4 regions of the Rummeliibacillus sp. SL167 genome follow, and region 3 is predicted to be linked to each of the others. Evidence: riboswitches for the same ligand, from Rfam matches in the RefSeq annotation. Region 3 holds a riboswitch; each other region holds the start of a gene.

Region 1 (4,202 bases), on a different contig from region 3:
ATGTTATGTTAAAGGATGATAAAACATATCCTTATATCAAAATCACAAATGAGAAATATCCAAGATTACTCACAGTTCGCAAAGTAAAAAGGGATAAAGGAAAATATTTTGGTCCTTATCCGAATGTCTATGCGGCAAATGAGACCAGGAAACTGCTTAATCGACTATACCCTTTAAGGAAATGTTATTCACTTCCGAATCGTGTTTGTCTATATTATCATCTAGGTCAATGTTTAGCTCCATGTGTCAAAGATATTGATAAACAGGTTTATGATGAGATGGTCCAAGAAATTACGAATTTCTTGAATGGCGGATATACGGCAGTCAAAGAGGAATTGCATCAGAAAATGTTGGATGCTTCAGAAAAACTAGATTTTGAACGTGCAAAGGAATATCGAGATCAAATAGCCCATATTGACGCTGTAATGGAAAAACAAAAGATCACCACAACTGATTTTATCAATCGGGATGTTTTTGGCTATGCGGTAGATAAAGGCTGGATGTGTGTACAAGTATTCTTTGTTAGACAAGGGAAACTAATTGAACGTGCAGTCTCTTTATTTCCTTCATATGGAGAACCAGAGGATGAATTTTTAACATATGTCGGGCAATTTTATGAAAAAGCTGAACATATAAAACCTAAGGAAATTCTTATCCCAAAAGAAATAGATGGTGATATGTTACAGCAAGTATTGAATATTAAAGTGTTAAAGCCACAAAGAGGTAGGAAAAAGGAATTACTCGATTTGGCATCAAAAAATGCTCAAATAGCTATTACTGAGAAATTCCAATTGCTTGAGAGACAAGAACAAAGAACAATAGGTGCTTGCGAACAATTGGGGGATGCGATGAATATTGCAACTCCTCTACGTATCGAAGCTTTTGACAATTCTCATATTTTTGGAGCGGATACAGTTTCGGCAATGGTTGTTTTTATTGATGGTAAACCGAGTAAAAAAGAATATCGTAAATTTAAAATTCAAAATGCCCATGCACATGATGATTATGGAGCGATGCGCGAAGTTATTCGTCGCCGCTATTCAAGAGTTTTAAAGGAAGGCCTCCCTCTTCCAGACTTACTCGTAACCGATGGAGGGAAGGGACAGATGGAAGTAGCAAGAGAAATTTTAGAGGATGAGCTTGGATTGGATATTCCAATTGCGGGATTAGCAAAAGACGATAAGCATCAAACTTCTCAACTGTTATATGGAAATCCGCCTGAAATCATTCCGCTAAAACGAACAAGTGAAGCTTTTTATTTGTTACAACGCGTTCAAGATGAAGTACACCGATTTGCGATCACATTCCATAGGCAGCTGCACGAAAAAAATGCGATTACATCCATTTTAGACGAAATTCCAGGAATCGGACCAAAAAGAAAGCAACAGCTATTAAAACACTTTGGTTCGATCAAGAAGATTAAAGAAGCAACGTTTGAAGAATTACAAGAAGCTGGTGTACCTAAAAAACTGGCTCAGGCAATCATTGACTTTTTTTTGAAAAAATAATTGCAAAAATAGCGATTTATATGGTATCGTAGTGTCACCAATTAAAAATCACTGATTTAGTGATGATAGAGGCGCGGGTTTCAAGAGTACCCGACTGGAGGATGAATAGATCCTTTGAAGGTCGATGAAAGGGGAGGCCGCCGAAGTTGCAAGATTGCTAATTCCATCTTGCTGCTGGTTCTACATTGAAGAAATGTAGAATTGTCAGAGTCAACATAGATTCTGGAGGGCTATCTCACATGAATGTTCTTTTGAACGTGCATGCTAAGAGCAGCTCTTCACACATGTGAAAGGGCTGCTCTTTTTTCATTAGAAATCATTGTGAAAGTCGCCCACATACAACTATGTAGGGGAGCGTTTTGATGAGTATTTTAGTGGTAAAATTTGGCGGGACTTCCGTCGCAACAACAGAAAGAATTATGCATGTTGCCAAACGCATTCAGCGTGAGAAACAAAACGGGCATGACATTGTCGTAGTTGTATCTGCAATGGGGAAAACGACAGATCAACTTGTAGATATGGCTCATGAAATTTCTGAATCACCTTCAAAAAGAGAAATGGATGTACTATTGACAACTGGAGAACAAGTAACGATATCATTGTTATCCATTGCTTTGCATAAATTAGGAATTGAGGCGCAGTCATTTACTGGTTGGCAAGCCGGTATTATGACAGAGCATGTGCCAAGCAATGCAAGAATCGAGAATATTGCACCAAAGGCTGTCAAAGATGCTTTGGAAAAGGGGAAGGTTGCTGTAGTCGCTGGTTTCCAAGGTATTGATGATGAAGGAAATATTACAACATTAGGCCGCGGAGGTTCAGATACGACTGCTGTTGCACTTGCAGTAGCACTAAATGCTGAACGCTGTGATATTTATACAGATGTTGATGGTGTTTATACAAGTGATCCTCGATATGTTAAAGGCGCCAGAAAGTTACTGGAAATGTCCTATGATGAAATGCTCGAACTAGCGAATCTGGGAGCAGGTGTTCTACATCCTCGCTCTGTAGAGGTAGCCAAGAATCATCATATTCCTATGTCTGTTCGTTCGAGTTATGAGGATGTTGAAGGTACTATCTTGAAGGAGGAAATTACAGTGGAAAAAGGCTTGGTTGTACGTGGTGTTGCATTTGAATCGGATATTATTCGTTTAACGGTATATTATAAGGAAGCATATAATAGTTCATTAGCTAATATTTTTACAACATTAGCCAAAAATCATGTCAATGTCGATATTATTGTCCAAACGATTATTGAAGGAACGGAACCATCTGTGTCGTTCTCAGTAAAAAAAGAAAATCTTCAAGATACATTACAAGTTTTATCTGAACACAAAGATACATTGGGCTATCATCATGTGGACTATGAAGGGGAACTGTCAAAAGTTTCAATCGTCGGATCTGGTATGGTGTCAAATCCAGGTGTTGCGGCATCGATGTTCGAACGCTTATATCGTGAAGGGATTCCTGTTAAAATGGTCAGCACTTCAGAAATCAAAGTATCTGTTGTTGTACCGCAGGAAGATATGTTAAAAGCAGCAAATGCTTTACATGACGAATTTGGTTTATCCGTCAAAGAAAAAATTCCACATTAATAAATGACTTTCACCTGATGGCTACTACAATTAATGAGTAAGCGTCAATATGTTCATAAAGGACTTTTCATATGAACGAACGTATGCGTGGAGTCCTTTATTACGTAAATAAAACTCCTACCAGTATTTTGATGACTACTGAAAAAACTGTGATAAAAATCATGGTTCTATAGTTTTTCAGTATTCTCCATTTTTTCTGGTAGGAGTTTTTGATGAATGAATCTATCGTGTATGAACAAGCAGAAAGTTTTCTTTTAAAATAACTAGTAAAGTATAGAATTAACCGCTTATAAAAGATGAATTGATCCAACTAACTAACCCAAGTGAAAGAAAATTTCCCTGGGTAAAGGTTCACTCTAGCCTTCTATCCTATCCTTCAAATCCCATTTGATGTGAAATTTAACTTGTGCTTGTTTTGGTTTCGTTTCTTCGTAGCACTCTGTTAGGAAGCCACAGTATTTTTGTTGGTTCTGCGCCAAAAATCCAGCCTCAAGTTGAAAACAGCGACTATCAAATTTTAATACTTCGGGATCTCCGGTTAAAGTACAAAAAGCTTCATCAGTTGAGACCTTATCAATCGTTAAATCTCCCCAACCAGCTTCTTTAAAGAATGAGATTGCTTCTTCTAAATCATAGAGCGGAAATTGACGAGCTAGTTCTTTTCCACACCAATATAGTATATCTTTTTCATTTTTCCCCAATATAGAAGAGAGTACATGATCACGAATTAGCTCATAACCAAATTGTGTTATTTCATTTTTTTGTTGAGTAGACATGAAAATCCTTCTTTCATATTTTGTCTAAATTATGTCAGTAAAAGAATTAATACACATTAGACATGAATGATTGCTTTTTTCGAGAATAATATGAACGAGAATAGCTCATAAAAAAGTTCATGTTGCCTTGACGCTATTGTGGTATGAGAGTACAATAAACTTGTCATAATATTGTACCATTATGAAACAAGCAGTCAATAGATGTCGAGTGATAATTACATGACAAAAAATTGACATCTTGCTTTCAAGTATTAAGGGGGGTAACAGTCTTGTCGAAAGATCGAGAGTTTTATTGGCGTCGTCTGCATTCTCTTCTTGGAATT
Region 2 (4,202 bases), on a different contig from region 3:
TCGATCAGCAAACTCTTGACCTATTGCTTGCATGAGTTGTGGATCAATTTGATGATTCAAAAATGAATCTACTTTTAATACATCTCCTGATAAGACTTTACCTTCCCTTACGATTTTTTCCTGAAGTGCTTTCAACCTTGGGATCTCCCTTCTTATTTTCACGTTTTTAAATCTACCTTGCTTTCAATGACCGGATTTCAAGAATTCACATGCTGCGAACCTGATAGGAAATACCCCGCAATTTTGCATCCTTCCCCTATCTTTCTTGACACGAGCCACTTCAGTTTTTAGATAGATAAAAAGCCCGAAGAACTCGTACATCCAATCATCTATGAGTGGAGCAAGTCCTTCGAGCTATACAGTCGAAAAGAACAATTTATAAACATTGCATTGCTTCTCATAGTCAGATCATTTACGGTGATCTGGTAGAAACTTGCAAGCCATATTCTTGCTATTATATGAGTAAATGATATTTAGTTTTAAATTGAGAATGTCCCAATTATAGCATGCTATTTATAAAATTCAATAAAACATTAAAATATAGAATAATTCTGATAATTGTAAAACCCGAATATTTACAGATATTGAAACGAAATTTCAGCTAATCTCCGAACATTTTAGAGGATAATCACACCAATTCTCTTATATGTTCCTCCTTCTCGCTTACTTCGCATCATTATCATACAATAAGTCGCCGTCTTTCGCTCCACAACTATCAAAATTAGTTATTCTTAAATGTTCGTATTTTTTGAGAAGAAAATGATTTATGAAATTGATTCGAAAAGAAAATCATTCGTATTTTTTAGCTCAAAAGCATTGTGAAACCGATTCTATAGACTATTTTTTTATCAGGCATGTTGATTATCCAATTTTATCCATAAAGTATTTATTCGCCCTTTGAGATAATTTATTTGCTCTCTCAAAGACTTTATTCGCTCTTTCCGCAGGACATTGGATTGTTTTTTTATCAAATATGTGCTACACAAAAGGAAAGAGCAAGCCGCAGCGAAGATCTATATAAATGGTCCGAAAAATGCAGGTTTTCTCAAAAATTACGCCACAGACGACCTAATTTTTGTCAAATCAACACGCGTGTTTTTTTATTATTCTTTCATATGGCGTTTAGCCGTCAAATCCGCATCCTCTAGACGGACTATCTTTGTTTTATGTTTCCATTTATAACCAAACCAAATAATCAGGAAGATCGGTAAACCAATATAGGATACGAAAATACCGTTCCAATCAAAGTGATCCCCTGTAAATGCTGTGTAATTTTGACCAAGTATAACAAACGCACAAACTACAAATGCAAAAATCGGACCAAATGGGAAGAATTTTGAGCGATACGGTAATTCAGATAAATCATGGCCCTGTGCTACAAATGCTTTACGGAATCGATAATGACTTGCTGCAATTCCCAACCATGCGATAAATCCGCACATGCCAGATGCATTTAACAGCCAAGTATATACAGTACCTGTACCGAACAAAGATGCTAAAAATGATAAGCAAGCAACTAGTATAGTCACAATAAGTGCTGCGATTGGTACACCGCGTCCATTTAATCGTTTAAAGATTTTAGGAGCCTTTCCTTCCATCGCCAACTCCCACAGTGTACGAGATGATGCATATAAGCCAGAGTTGCCGGCAGAAAGAATAGCCGTTAAAATAACTGCATTCATAATGGAAGCTGCAAAAGCGATCCCTGCGTTTTCGAATACTAATGTAAATGGACTGACAGTTACATCATCACTATTAGCTAGTCGTTGATCCGTATACGGAATCAATAATCCAATTGCCAAAATAGCTAGAATATAAAATAACAAGATACGCCAAAAAATCTGCTTCACAGCTTTTGGAATAGTTTCACCTGGATTTTTGGTTTCTCCTGCTGTAATACCTAATAATTCAGTACCTTGGAATGAGAATCCAGCAGCTAAAAAAATGCCGAATGTCGCAAAAAATCCACCGTGAAATGGTGCATCCCCTTTAAAGAAGTTCGTGAATCCGATCGGCGCTTTTCCCCCAAGAATACCGAAGATCATTAAAAAACTCACTATCAAGAAAATAATAACCGTTGCAACTTTAATAACCGCAAACCAATATTCACTTTCCCCATAGCTATTAACCGACAGATAATTCAACACAAAGATAACAAACAGAAATGCCGCACTCCAAATAAATGAAGGCATATTAGGAAACCAATATTTCATAACGATTGATATAGCAGACACTTCGGCTGCAATCGTAATCGCCCAGTTATACCAATAGTTCCAGCCTAGCGCAAATCCTAATGACGAGTCGATAAATTTTGAAGCATACGTACTAAACGATCCTGAAACGGGCATATACGCAGCCATTTCCCCAAGACTAGTCATCAAGAAAAATACCATAATACCGATTAGACCATATGCAAGTATTGCACCGCCTGGTCCAGCAACAGCAATTGAATTCCCACTTGCCAATAGCAAACCGGTTCCAATTGTTCCACCAAGAGAAATCATGGTAATATGACGACTTTTTAACCCTCTATTTAAGCTCTGTTGTTCACTAGAGCTTGTCTTTTTTGTACTCATAATTCTCCTCTTTCCGATTTATCACGAGAAAAGGTAGAGTAAAGTTAATTAAAAATGGTTCTATATCAAATATTTGAGATATCCTTGTTTCGATACCCAACATTTAGTATAGATCCTAAAAAAAATACCATCCAAGTAACTTGAGATGGTCACTAAAACTCCTACCAATCTTGATAAAGATAGCTCAACACATCATTTCAGATGTGACAGTTCTGCACCTTTCGGTAACAGCCCCAGCATAAACAATAAAAAGCTTGTCGACACTTCGGCAATATCCCCTTTTTAATCGAGTCTATAATGCTTTTTCATCTCGTCGATTATACTCATGGACATGGCAACCTCTACCTCACCTACTGGATGAGGCATGTAATATATAATTTTAATACGGCTCTTATTATAATACAGAGTATTTTTAATAACAAGACGTAAAATAACTGTTACTCTAATACATTTTAGACTTATAGTAAACAATTATTGATGCTGGAATATTGAAATCTACTATTTATTAATGATACGGTTATAAAGAAGTTTCTTTTCAGGGAGGCCGTACAATATTGACACAACTGACACCTAGACAAAGTAAAAAATTACATTGGAATCGGAATACTTGGATACTTGTACTTGGTATTATTTTCATATCATCTACTTTACGTTCCCCTCTAACATCAGTAGGTCCAATTATTACCTATATAAAACAAGGCCTAGATATTTCCAATGTACTAGCAGGTTTTATCACAACTATTCCACTACTAGCATTTGCACTGGTTTCACCATTTGCGCCAAAACTTGCAAGACGCTTTGGGTTTGAGAAAACCTTGCTATTTGCCATGATTATTTTGGCCTTCGGTATAGTTATACGCTCAATGGGGAACATTATTTTCTTATTATCAGGGACAGCACTCATCGGTATTGCCATTGCATTTGGTAATGTTCTGCTGCCAGCACTTATTAAGCTAAAATTCCCTTTACAAGTTGGATTGCTAACTTCCATCTTCACAGTAGCGATGAATATTTCAGCGAGTATTGCCGCAGGTGTTAGCTATCCAATCGCCAGTACAATTGTCGGTTGGAAAGGTGCGCTTGGCTTTTGGTTTATACTTACGATTATTGCTTTTTTCGTGTGGTTACCACAATTACGCCAACAAATAAATGTAAAAGAAGATCATAAGCATATGAGACCTAGCAAACCGATTTGGAAATATCCTTTGACATGGGCTATTACGCTATCAATGGGCTTACAATCCTTACTCTTCTACACAACTGCAGCTTGGATTCCAGCCATGTTAAAATCTCAAGGGATAAGTGCCCATCAAACAGGATGGATGTTCTCTATCATGCAATTTTCACAATTGCCTATGACATTTCTTATCCCTATATTAGCGGCGAGAAAATCAGATCAACGCTCATTAGTGGTGATGTTTAGTATCTTGTATATCATTGGTTTTTCAGGGATTTTGTTGAACCTAACTTCACTTACTGTTCTTTGGATGATTTTCATTGGTCTCGCAGGTGGCGCATCATTTGGACTAGCCATGATGTTTTTCTCTTTACGCGCTCGCAATGCATTCGAAGCCGCAGAGATTTCTGGTACAGCCCAATCTATCGGCTATCTATTAGCAGCAACAG
Region 3 (4,202 bases):
GCGTCACCTGTGAGTCTACGTTCAAAGAATCGCAAAATTTGCGTAACAATAATGGTCATGACTAAATAAATAATACATGCTACGAAGAATGATTCGAAGTAACGGAAGTTATTCCCTGCAATCGATTTAGTTTGGAAGAATAATTCTGTTACACCGATTACATTTAATACAGATGTATCTTTGATATTCATCACATATTGGTTACCTGTCGCAGGTAAAATATTACGCAAAACCTGTGGTAAAACTACATGGACCATTGTTTGCCAATGATTCATACCAATAGCCCGTGCCGCTTCAAATTGACCTTGTTCAATACTCATTATTCCACCGCGTACGATTTCAGCCATATAAGCACCTGTGTTGATCGATACAATCAAAATAGCCGCAAAGGTACGGTTCATGTCAATGCCAAACAATAAATCAGAACCATAGTAAACAACCATTGCTTGCACGATCATAGGTGTTCCTCGAAAGAACTCAACATAAACAGTTAAAATCGCATTAATGGTTTGTAAAATCCATTTTTTAGCTCCACCATTACCCTTTGGAATTGTATTAATGACGCCAATAATCAAGCCGATTAATGCGCCAATAATAGTCCCGATTGTTGAAATAACCAGTGTCATCCAAGCGCCTCGTAAGAACATCGGCCAGTTATTTGTAATGATATTGATAAACCATTCTAAGCTCATTATTACTCCTCCTTAAAGCATAACAAGAACTACCAATTGCTATAAATCACACAATCGGTAGCTCTTTAAGTCTAAAAACTATTTAGCTGCTGGTTGATTTTTGATTGCATCATCCATAATTTGTTGACGGTCTTCTTCTGAAATACCTTTAAGAATTTTGTTGATTTTTTCTGTTAAATCGCTATCTTTTTGTAAGCCGACTGCGATTGCAGTATCTTCTTCTGAAGTTTTGAAGCCTTTATCATCCGCAAATTCAACCATTGCGAATTTATCGTTAGCTGCTGTAGCTGAAACTGCTTCAGGTTTTTCCGAAACGTAAGCATCGATTTTGCCTGACTCAAGTGCTACACGCATTGCTGGGAAGTTATCCATCGCTGTTTGTTTTTTAACGTCTTTAATTTGATCAATAACTGTGTAATGGAATGTATTTAACTGAGCAGTTACCTTTGCCCCCTTGAAATCGGCGATTGAAGTAGCACCATCAAACTTGCTACCTTTTTTTACAACCATTACTAGGTTTGATTTATAGTAAATATCTGAGAAATCAATGGTTTTTTTACGTTCTGCAGTTGGTGACATACCAGCAATAATGGCATCAATTTTACCTGAAGTCAATGCAGGTACAAGACCATCCCATTCTGTTTTAACGATCACTAATTTCTTGCCTAATCCATCAGCAATTTTTTGTGCGATTTGTACATCATAACCATTTGCATATTCTGCATTTCCTTTAATGGCGACACCACCATTTGAATCATCTGATTGTGTCCAGTTAAACGGTGGATATCCCGCTTCCATGCCTACTGCAAATGTACCTTTACTATCCCCACTATCCGATGATTCTGATTTTTTAGAATCATCCGAGCCACACCCTGCTAACACAAGGATGGTCATTAATAAAACACCTGACAATAATGCCCATGTCTTTTTCATATTTCCCTCTCCTTTGAAAAACAATCTCCTATGTGCCTTAGAAAAAAAGACTATAAAAAAGGAACCTGAGTTGAACTCAGGCTCCAGAATATATCTAGTCCTAAATCCTCCACTTTTATCCCATCATGAGATAGCTCAACTCAATAACTTCGACAACTTATTGAGACAGTCCTGCAATTATTCACTGCAGACCCAGCATGTAATATCGAGATTATTACAAACTTCGGCAACATTTCCTTCTCCCTAGTTTCCTCGCTTTCTCTAACTCCACTAAGAACTATTAAATATTGCACCTCTACCTCACCGCGATACTAGTGAGGTTGTATTTATCAATTAATAGTGACAGTCTACATGACTAGCACTTTTCTGTCAACCGCTCACTATTAAATTAGCATAAGATTAGTAGTATTCTAATAAATTCGAGCTATAAATTAGTGAAGGTTTATATCATTTTCCTTCTTTTAAAATATCTGATTCAATATACTGGATTTCACCAGTAGTTGCATCGATTTTTTCAATTTCACCATTTGCTGAGAAATCCATGACATAATTTAATCCATATACTGTAACTTCTTCATCCTCCTCATCATAATTGATCGTGCGAGCAAGTTTCATTTGCAAATGTTCTTTAAATATGGCATCTGCTTGTTCTAATGATAATACAGGATCCATCTTCATATTTAGTAGTTGTGTTTCATCTGGTAATATAATAGAACAATCACGAATAACACCAGTATAAATACCAACATTCACATAGATAGTATATTCCTCTATGCGAATCCCTTTGTAATGGCGTACGAATGTAAAGGTTGTAAATGGTTCGAAATTGTTATCCTCATCATCTTCATCCAAATCCTCTTCGTTTTCTTCTTCCATCATTTCAAGTTCCTCAAAGAATCGGCGCTCTTCCTCCGTTAAATCTTCTTCTGTTAAAACTTCAAAGTCATCGCCATCTTGAAGTTGTTCTTCCAGTAAATATTTTTCATGAATATTTCCTATTGCAGCTTCTAAGAACATTTTCGCCTTTGTTTCAAGAAGCTCTAAAGGTAATTCCTCTTCTAATTCCTTCCATTCAACATTTGACTCATAATTTTGTTGCAACGCGTCTATCTGTTCCATCTTAATCGTTGGTTCAGTTTCTTCCATATTCCTTTCATCCTCTGATGGATACCAATAGGTGCCTACACCGTTTTCTATTTTATGCATATCATTGGTAACGCCTAAGAGACTTTCTATAGATTCAGTTACATTGACTTGTTCAAACGCATGCGCATCGGCGACAAATTCATCCAAAAGCTCATCCGCTGTTACGACTTGCCCATCAACACGAACGGCTACATATTCACGTTTCGGATAATATGCAAGTTTCATCTCTCCGCTATTTTCGAAGATACCTAGTTCCACTAGAGGATATTGGCATAATATATTTTTTGCATCTTGTGCTGAAATTTGAATATCTGGATAAGATAATTGATAATACGATTGAAACAAGACAGCTGAGATAATAAATCCTTGCTTATTGATCTCAATAGTTGCACCTGAATTAGGCAAAAATAAATTTAATGCGCCATCCTTTGCTTCAAACACGATCATATAAGATTCGCCATTCCATTCTGTCATCTTTTTAAAATGCAGTTTTTCTTGGCAAAAATCTTGAATAAAATCTTCTGCACAACCGATCAATTCATCAGGCTCTAGCTCTTCATATTCTTCCAATGAAACATCATTGTTGTTTGTGATTTCTTCCATATCAACCATAAAAGATGTAAGTTTTTGATCATCAGATAACTCTATATGACCATATACTAATTTTCTATGTGCATCGATGATTACGCCAAAAGTTGGATCTTCCTCATCATGTTCAATCGAAATAACTGGTCGACCCATAATATATTCTCGTAATACAAATTCCAAATTTCCCATTATTTGCTTCCTCTCATTAATCTCTTTAAAAGCGAAGTTATTGTTTTTTATGTCCATCAATATAGAAAATCATTGAATCAGGCGTGTTGATTATCCAATTTTATCCATAAAGATAGGGAGAATTCGTTGATTTCCGCTACGGCTTGCTCGCTTTCCTGCGGGCGAATGCTGGGGGCAACAGGATGTTGGTCACGGAGTCGTTGCCACAGGACGTGGCGCCCTTAGACTCCGTTCCTTAATCTCTACGCTGCGGGGTCTCATCTATTCGCTTTTCCCGCGGGAGTCGAGCAAGCCGCAGCGAAGATCTACATAAATGAAACGAAAAATACATGTTTTTTTAAGAATTATATCAAAAATATTTCCTAATTTCTGCCTAATCAACACGCCTGTCATTGAATATCTTTTTAAACAATCCTTAAATCCTGATTTTAACATAAATATATGTATTCGTCTTACGTTGCCCTTGTAAAAATATCTACTTATAATAAGATAAAGTGAAACTCCATCAGTGGGGGTTTTCTTCATCCCCCATTGAAATAGAGGAACTCAGGTTAAGAACGCCACGTCCTGTGGCAACACCTGAGTGACCAACATCCTGCCCGTCCGAAGCAATCGGACTTTAACGGGCAGTCTCCCATCTATCTTTCTCGTTTC
Region 4 (4,202 bases), on a different contig from region 3:
CATGTTAAAATCGACATCCACTGCAGAAGAATTTGATCATAAATTAGCCTATGCACTAACTCAAAATAGAAGCAGTTTTAAGTCAGCGTCCTTAACGCCTATGCAATTTAAAATAACAAAGGAAGGAAAGGCTGAGCCTTTTAACCAATTTAAGAGTGAGATACCAAAACTTTCTTCTAGCTTTGCCAAGAAACTTTATCAACAAAAAAATGGAATCATACATGATAACGGGGTGACTTATGCCCTTTCTTTTCAAGTAGAACTAGATCAATCTGTATATGTCATTGCATTAAACGACCAAGAGTATTTAAAGCCTGTATATAGCTATAGAAATTTAATGATAGGTATTACGCTTTTTACGGTGCTAATCGCAAGCATCATCGGATTTATGTTGATCAGTAAAGTGACCAAACCAGTTATTTCTTTAAAAAAATTAATGGATAAGATATCTCAAGGAGATTTGCAAGCAAGGATAAAGATAGGTCAATCTAGTAAGGAAATCTATGCATTATCCACTGGGTTTAACCAGATGGCAGATCGACTTCAATCTTTAATGACTCATGTAGAATCGAGTGCAAAACAGGTAACGCAAACTTCTGATAGATTAAAAATCACTTCTTCAGAATCTAGACAGGCTATAGAACAAGTCTCCATAGCAATTGAAGAAGTAGCGAGTGGAACAGAAGTACAAGTTGAATCTGCGACACAAGCTTCAGGAAAAGTTTCTCATATCTCAACTAAAATGACTCATACTGGTCAATCTATTCATAGCGTCGAAAATTCAATAAATAGCGCATTACAAATAGCAAATTCAGGAAACCAGTTAGTGAATAATACGGTCGAGCAAATATCCTTAGTCGAAAAAACGGTTGAAAATACAGCTGAGATGCTGGAGTCATTACAGCTAAAATCAAAGGATATCGATCAAATTTTGAATTTAATAAGTGAAATATCCAGTCAAACCAATCTTCTATCATTAAATGCGGCAATTGAAGCTGCACGTGCAGGTGAACAGGGAAAAGGTTTTGCTGTTGTTGCACAAGAGGTTCGAAAACTCTCTGATCAATCAGAACAAGCAGTTATGCAAATAAAAGAAATAACCGATAAGATAAGAGAAGAAACAGATGATGTCGCGCTATCGATGAATCAAGGATTAAAAGTATTAAAAGAAGGCATTATAATGGTCAATCAAACCGAAGAATCTTTTGAAAACATTGTAAAAGCCGTTCAAAACGTCACGAACGAAACCAATGACGTTTCGTCTATCGTAGATAATGTAAGTGTAGAAACAAAGAATATGGTCGACCGAATGAAGGAAATCTCTTCGATTTCAGGACAATTCGCTGGAACAATGCAACAGATTTCAGCTGTCACTGAAGAACAATTAGCATCTATGGATAATGTCACAAATGAGGCACTTGCATTAAATCATTTGGCGAAGGGTCTGGAAGATATCATCAATGATTTTAAAGTATAAATATTTGAGATGTGTAAATATATTGATGTATTGATGCCTAAATTATTCTATGTTTTAGTGTGAGAAAAGGCGACATACGAAAATCCCCCATACAGGAATGAATGTATGGGGAATGTGTCATTTTTTATGAATATGGATAGGTTCGTTCCGTTAAGATTTTATAAAACAACTTCTTCTTTTTGATCTACTACTTTCAATACTTCTTGTAATGCACTCAATTCATCAGTGTTTAAAGGAAGAATCGGTAAGCGGACGCCGCCGACAGAAACTCCTTTTAAATTTAATGCTGCTTTAACAGGTGATGGATTTGGCGCTGCGAATAATCCTCTGAAAATAGGAAGAAGTCTACGGTGTTCCTGTGCTGCTTCTTTCAATTTTCCATTTTTAAAATTGTTCACCATTGCTTGCATTTCATTTCCAATGATATGGGATGCTACTGAAATAACACCTGCACCACCGATTGATAATATTGGTAAAGTTAAACCATCATCACCACTATATAGTGAGAAATCTTCTGGTGTCTGTTCAATGATTTGTGCCATCGCATCCAAATTCCCACTTGCTTCTTTAATGGCAACGATGTTAGGGATTTGTGAAAGACGAACGACTGTATCCACAGCCATATTGATAACACTTCTTCCAGGGATATTGTATAAAACAATTGGAAGTGTAGTTGCTGCAGCAATTGTTTTAAAGTGTTGGTATAAGCCTTCTTGAGAAGGTTTGTTGTAATATGGAACAACAAGCATGATTGCGTCAACACCAGCATCTTCAGCTTGTTTTGTTAATTCGATTGAAGCTTTTGTATTATTTGAGCCCGTTCCAGCAATGATTGGTACTTTTCCATTGACTACTTTTACGACAAATTTAAATAATTCTACTTTTTCTTCTGCGGATAAGGTAGGAGATTCTCCAGTTGTACCAGCAACTACAATTCCATCCGTACCGTTTGAGATTAAATGATGAATTAAATTTTCTGTAGCGGGAAAGTCAATTTCCCCGTTTTGATCAAATGGCGTCACCATGGCGGTTAAAACTTGTCCAAAATTCATTACTTCTCCACATCCTTCATGATTTTTTTTATCAACATAATAGAGGGAGAAGGGCAATTAGTAAGATAACGCAAAAAAGCAACAACGAGGCTACGTTGTTGCAGTAGAAACAAAATCATTTCTGTGCGTAGATAGCCCTCCATATAGTTTTCTACTACATGACAGTTCTGTATTTATTCAACAACAGAACCAGCTTTGAGAAGAATGAGATTCTCTCCACTTCGGCAAATTCCCCTTTCCACAATCATCGACGGATCCCATTATCCTCCAATTGTATACTGATGGTCTTTGCTCCTCTATCCTTACTTCAAAGAAATATTGAAATAAGTAAATATTTAAATTAAAGATATCTTAGCACTCCTTTAGAGTTTTTGCAATACCTTCATTGAAAATTTTAGAAAGTTAGATATTTGTATTAGAATGAATGCTGATCTAACCATAAATAATACGGAACACTGATGAAAGCTTTTTTAAAAGAAAGGGATTAGTAAAACACAACGTGAATGGATGAAGATATCGAAGTAATTTATAATTTTATAAGCACTAGTGTTGCATAAAAATGTTAGAAAATTCAAACTTTTTATTTTCAGGGTTTTACGGCCAAAAAGTTAAAGCTTTATCAAAATTGGTCCATCAATTTGGCTATTATTTACAATTATGCTTATGCAACAACGACGATTTTTATTGTTTAAGGTACAGCTTTTTCTTTAATTTTCCGAAGCCAAATATGTGCTGGCTTCCATAATGCTGCCCTCAAATAACGGCTGATTTGTAGAATTTTCCGTTCACTCTTTGTATCCATTTGAGCTAACACATTCAAGCAGAAAACAATTAGTGCCATAAATACTTGGCTGTCAATCGCATTTTCGCTTTGACCATAGAACTTTTTGATATTCAGATGTTGTTTTATCCATTTAAAAAATAATTCGATGGCCCAATGAGATTTGTACATTTCTGATATTTCTTCTGGCTCTAAATCAAAACGATTGGTGACCAGATGAGTACATTTCCTTTGGTATCTAGCACTTTTACTAAACAAAAATAGTTTTCAGCTCTATTTTAAGTAGTACCCATCAATACCATTTGGTCAGACAACACATCCGAATCCTCGGGTATTTTAAAGTCGTACACTTGTCGAATAACGGCATTTTTCCTTAGCCTGGAAAGAAATAGGCCTCATCGGTCATGCGATCAAATCGCTCGTAATCTAAATAACCACGGTCAAAACATACATGCAATCCCGATCGTCTACCATGACTTCTAGCTCATTCCAATCATGAACTTTCGCGGAAGTAAGTATAGCCTTTTCTGGATAAGATTCACCTTTTTCCATAAAGACAAGGCGTAAATGGAGTTTCACGCCTGTCTTGGTTTTACGAAATTGAGCCCATTTATGATTTGTTAAATGAAGTGGCAATGTGCTGGAATCAATAATTTTTAAGGGCATAGTTCTTTTCGAATAGTGAGTTTTTGTATGAATCTGTCCCATGCAAAGTTCCTTTTTTAGTGGATTTGGACGGGTGATCACTTGCTAAATCCATTATAAAGGAATTTTTTATGGTTAGAATTAAATAATTGAAGATTATGAGTATTTTTAATCTTCAGTTAAATGCAATGAAATGTAAACTTTTATAATAATTGTTAAAATATATTTGAAATAAATGAAATTTATA

Evidence for each region. Region 3 has a riboswitch for lysine ahead of FEZ13_RS17520 (transporter substrate-binding domain-containing protein). Riboswitches for the same ligand answer to the same signal wherever they lie in the genome.
Region 1: linked by a shared signal. The riboswitch ahead of FEZ13_RS01085 (aspartate kinase) and the one ahead of FEZ13_RS17520 (transporter substrate-binding domain-containing protein) in region 3 are both predicted to bind lysine.
Region 2: linked by a shared signal. The riboswitch ahead of FEZ13_RS18485 (amino acid permease) and the one ahead of FEZ13_RS17520 (transporter substrate-binding domain-containing protein) in region 3 are both predicted to bind lysine.
Region 4: linked by a shared signal. The riboswitch ahead of dapA (4-hydroxy-tetrahydrodipicolinate synthase) and the one ahead of FEZ13_RS17520 (transporter substrate-binding domain-containing protein) in region 3 are both predicted to bind lysine.

The regions. Positions count from the first base shown of each region.
Region 1 covers NZ_VCBM01000001.1:270,054-274,255, forward strand. Annotated here, with positions in the region: gene uvrC (excinuclease ABC subunit UvrC) at 1-1,508, shown strand, start outside; lysine riboswitch at 1,567-1,749, shown strand; gene FEZ13_RS01085 (aspartate kinase) at 1,871-3,103, shown strand; gene FEZ13_RS01090 (DUF2507 domain-containing protein) at 3,460-3,879, opposite strand; gene FEZ13_RS01095 (succinate dehydrogenase cytochrome b558 subunit) at 4,149-4,202, shown strand, end outside.
Region 2 covers NZ_VCBM01000006.1:97,295-101,496, reverse strand. Annotated here, with positions in the region: gene FEZ13_RS18490 (xanthine phosphoribosyltransferase) at 1-135, opposite strand, end outside; purine riboswitch at 381-482, opposite strand; gene FEZ13_RS18485 (amino acid permease) at 1,104-2,576, opposite strand; lysine riboswitch at 2,749-2,928, opposite strand; gene FEZ13_RS18480 (CynX/NimT family MFS transporter) at 3,131-4,202, shown strand, end outside.
Region 3 covers NZ_VCBM01000005.1:103,196-107,397, forward strand. Annotated here, with positions in the region: gene FEZ13_RS17515 (amino acid ABC transporter permease) at 1-692, opposite strand, end outside; gene FEZ13_RS17520 (transporter substrate-binding domain-containing protein) at 771-1,625, opposite strand; lysine riboswitch at 1,749-1,931, opposite strand; gene FEZ13_RS17525 (PepSY domain-containing protein) at 2,073-3,548, opposite strand.
Region 4 covers NZ_VCBM01000002.1:317,478-321,679, forward strand. Annotated here, with positions in the region: gene FEZ13_RS12905 (methyl-accepting chemotaxis protein) at 1-1,477, shown strand, start outside; gene dapA (4-hydroxy-tetrahydrodipicolinate synthase) at 1,636-2,529, opposite strand; lysine riboswitch at 2,654-2,836, opposite strand; partial or broken gene FEZ13_RS12915 (IS4 family transposase) at 3,218-4,018, opposite strand.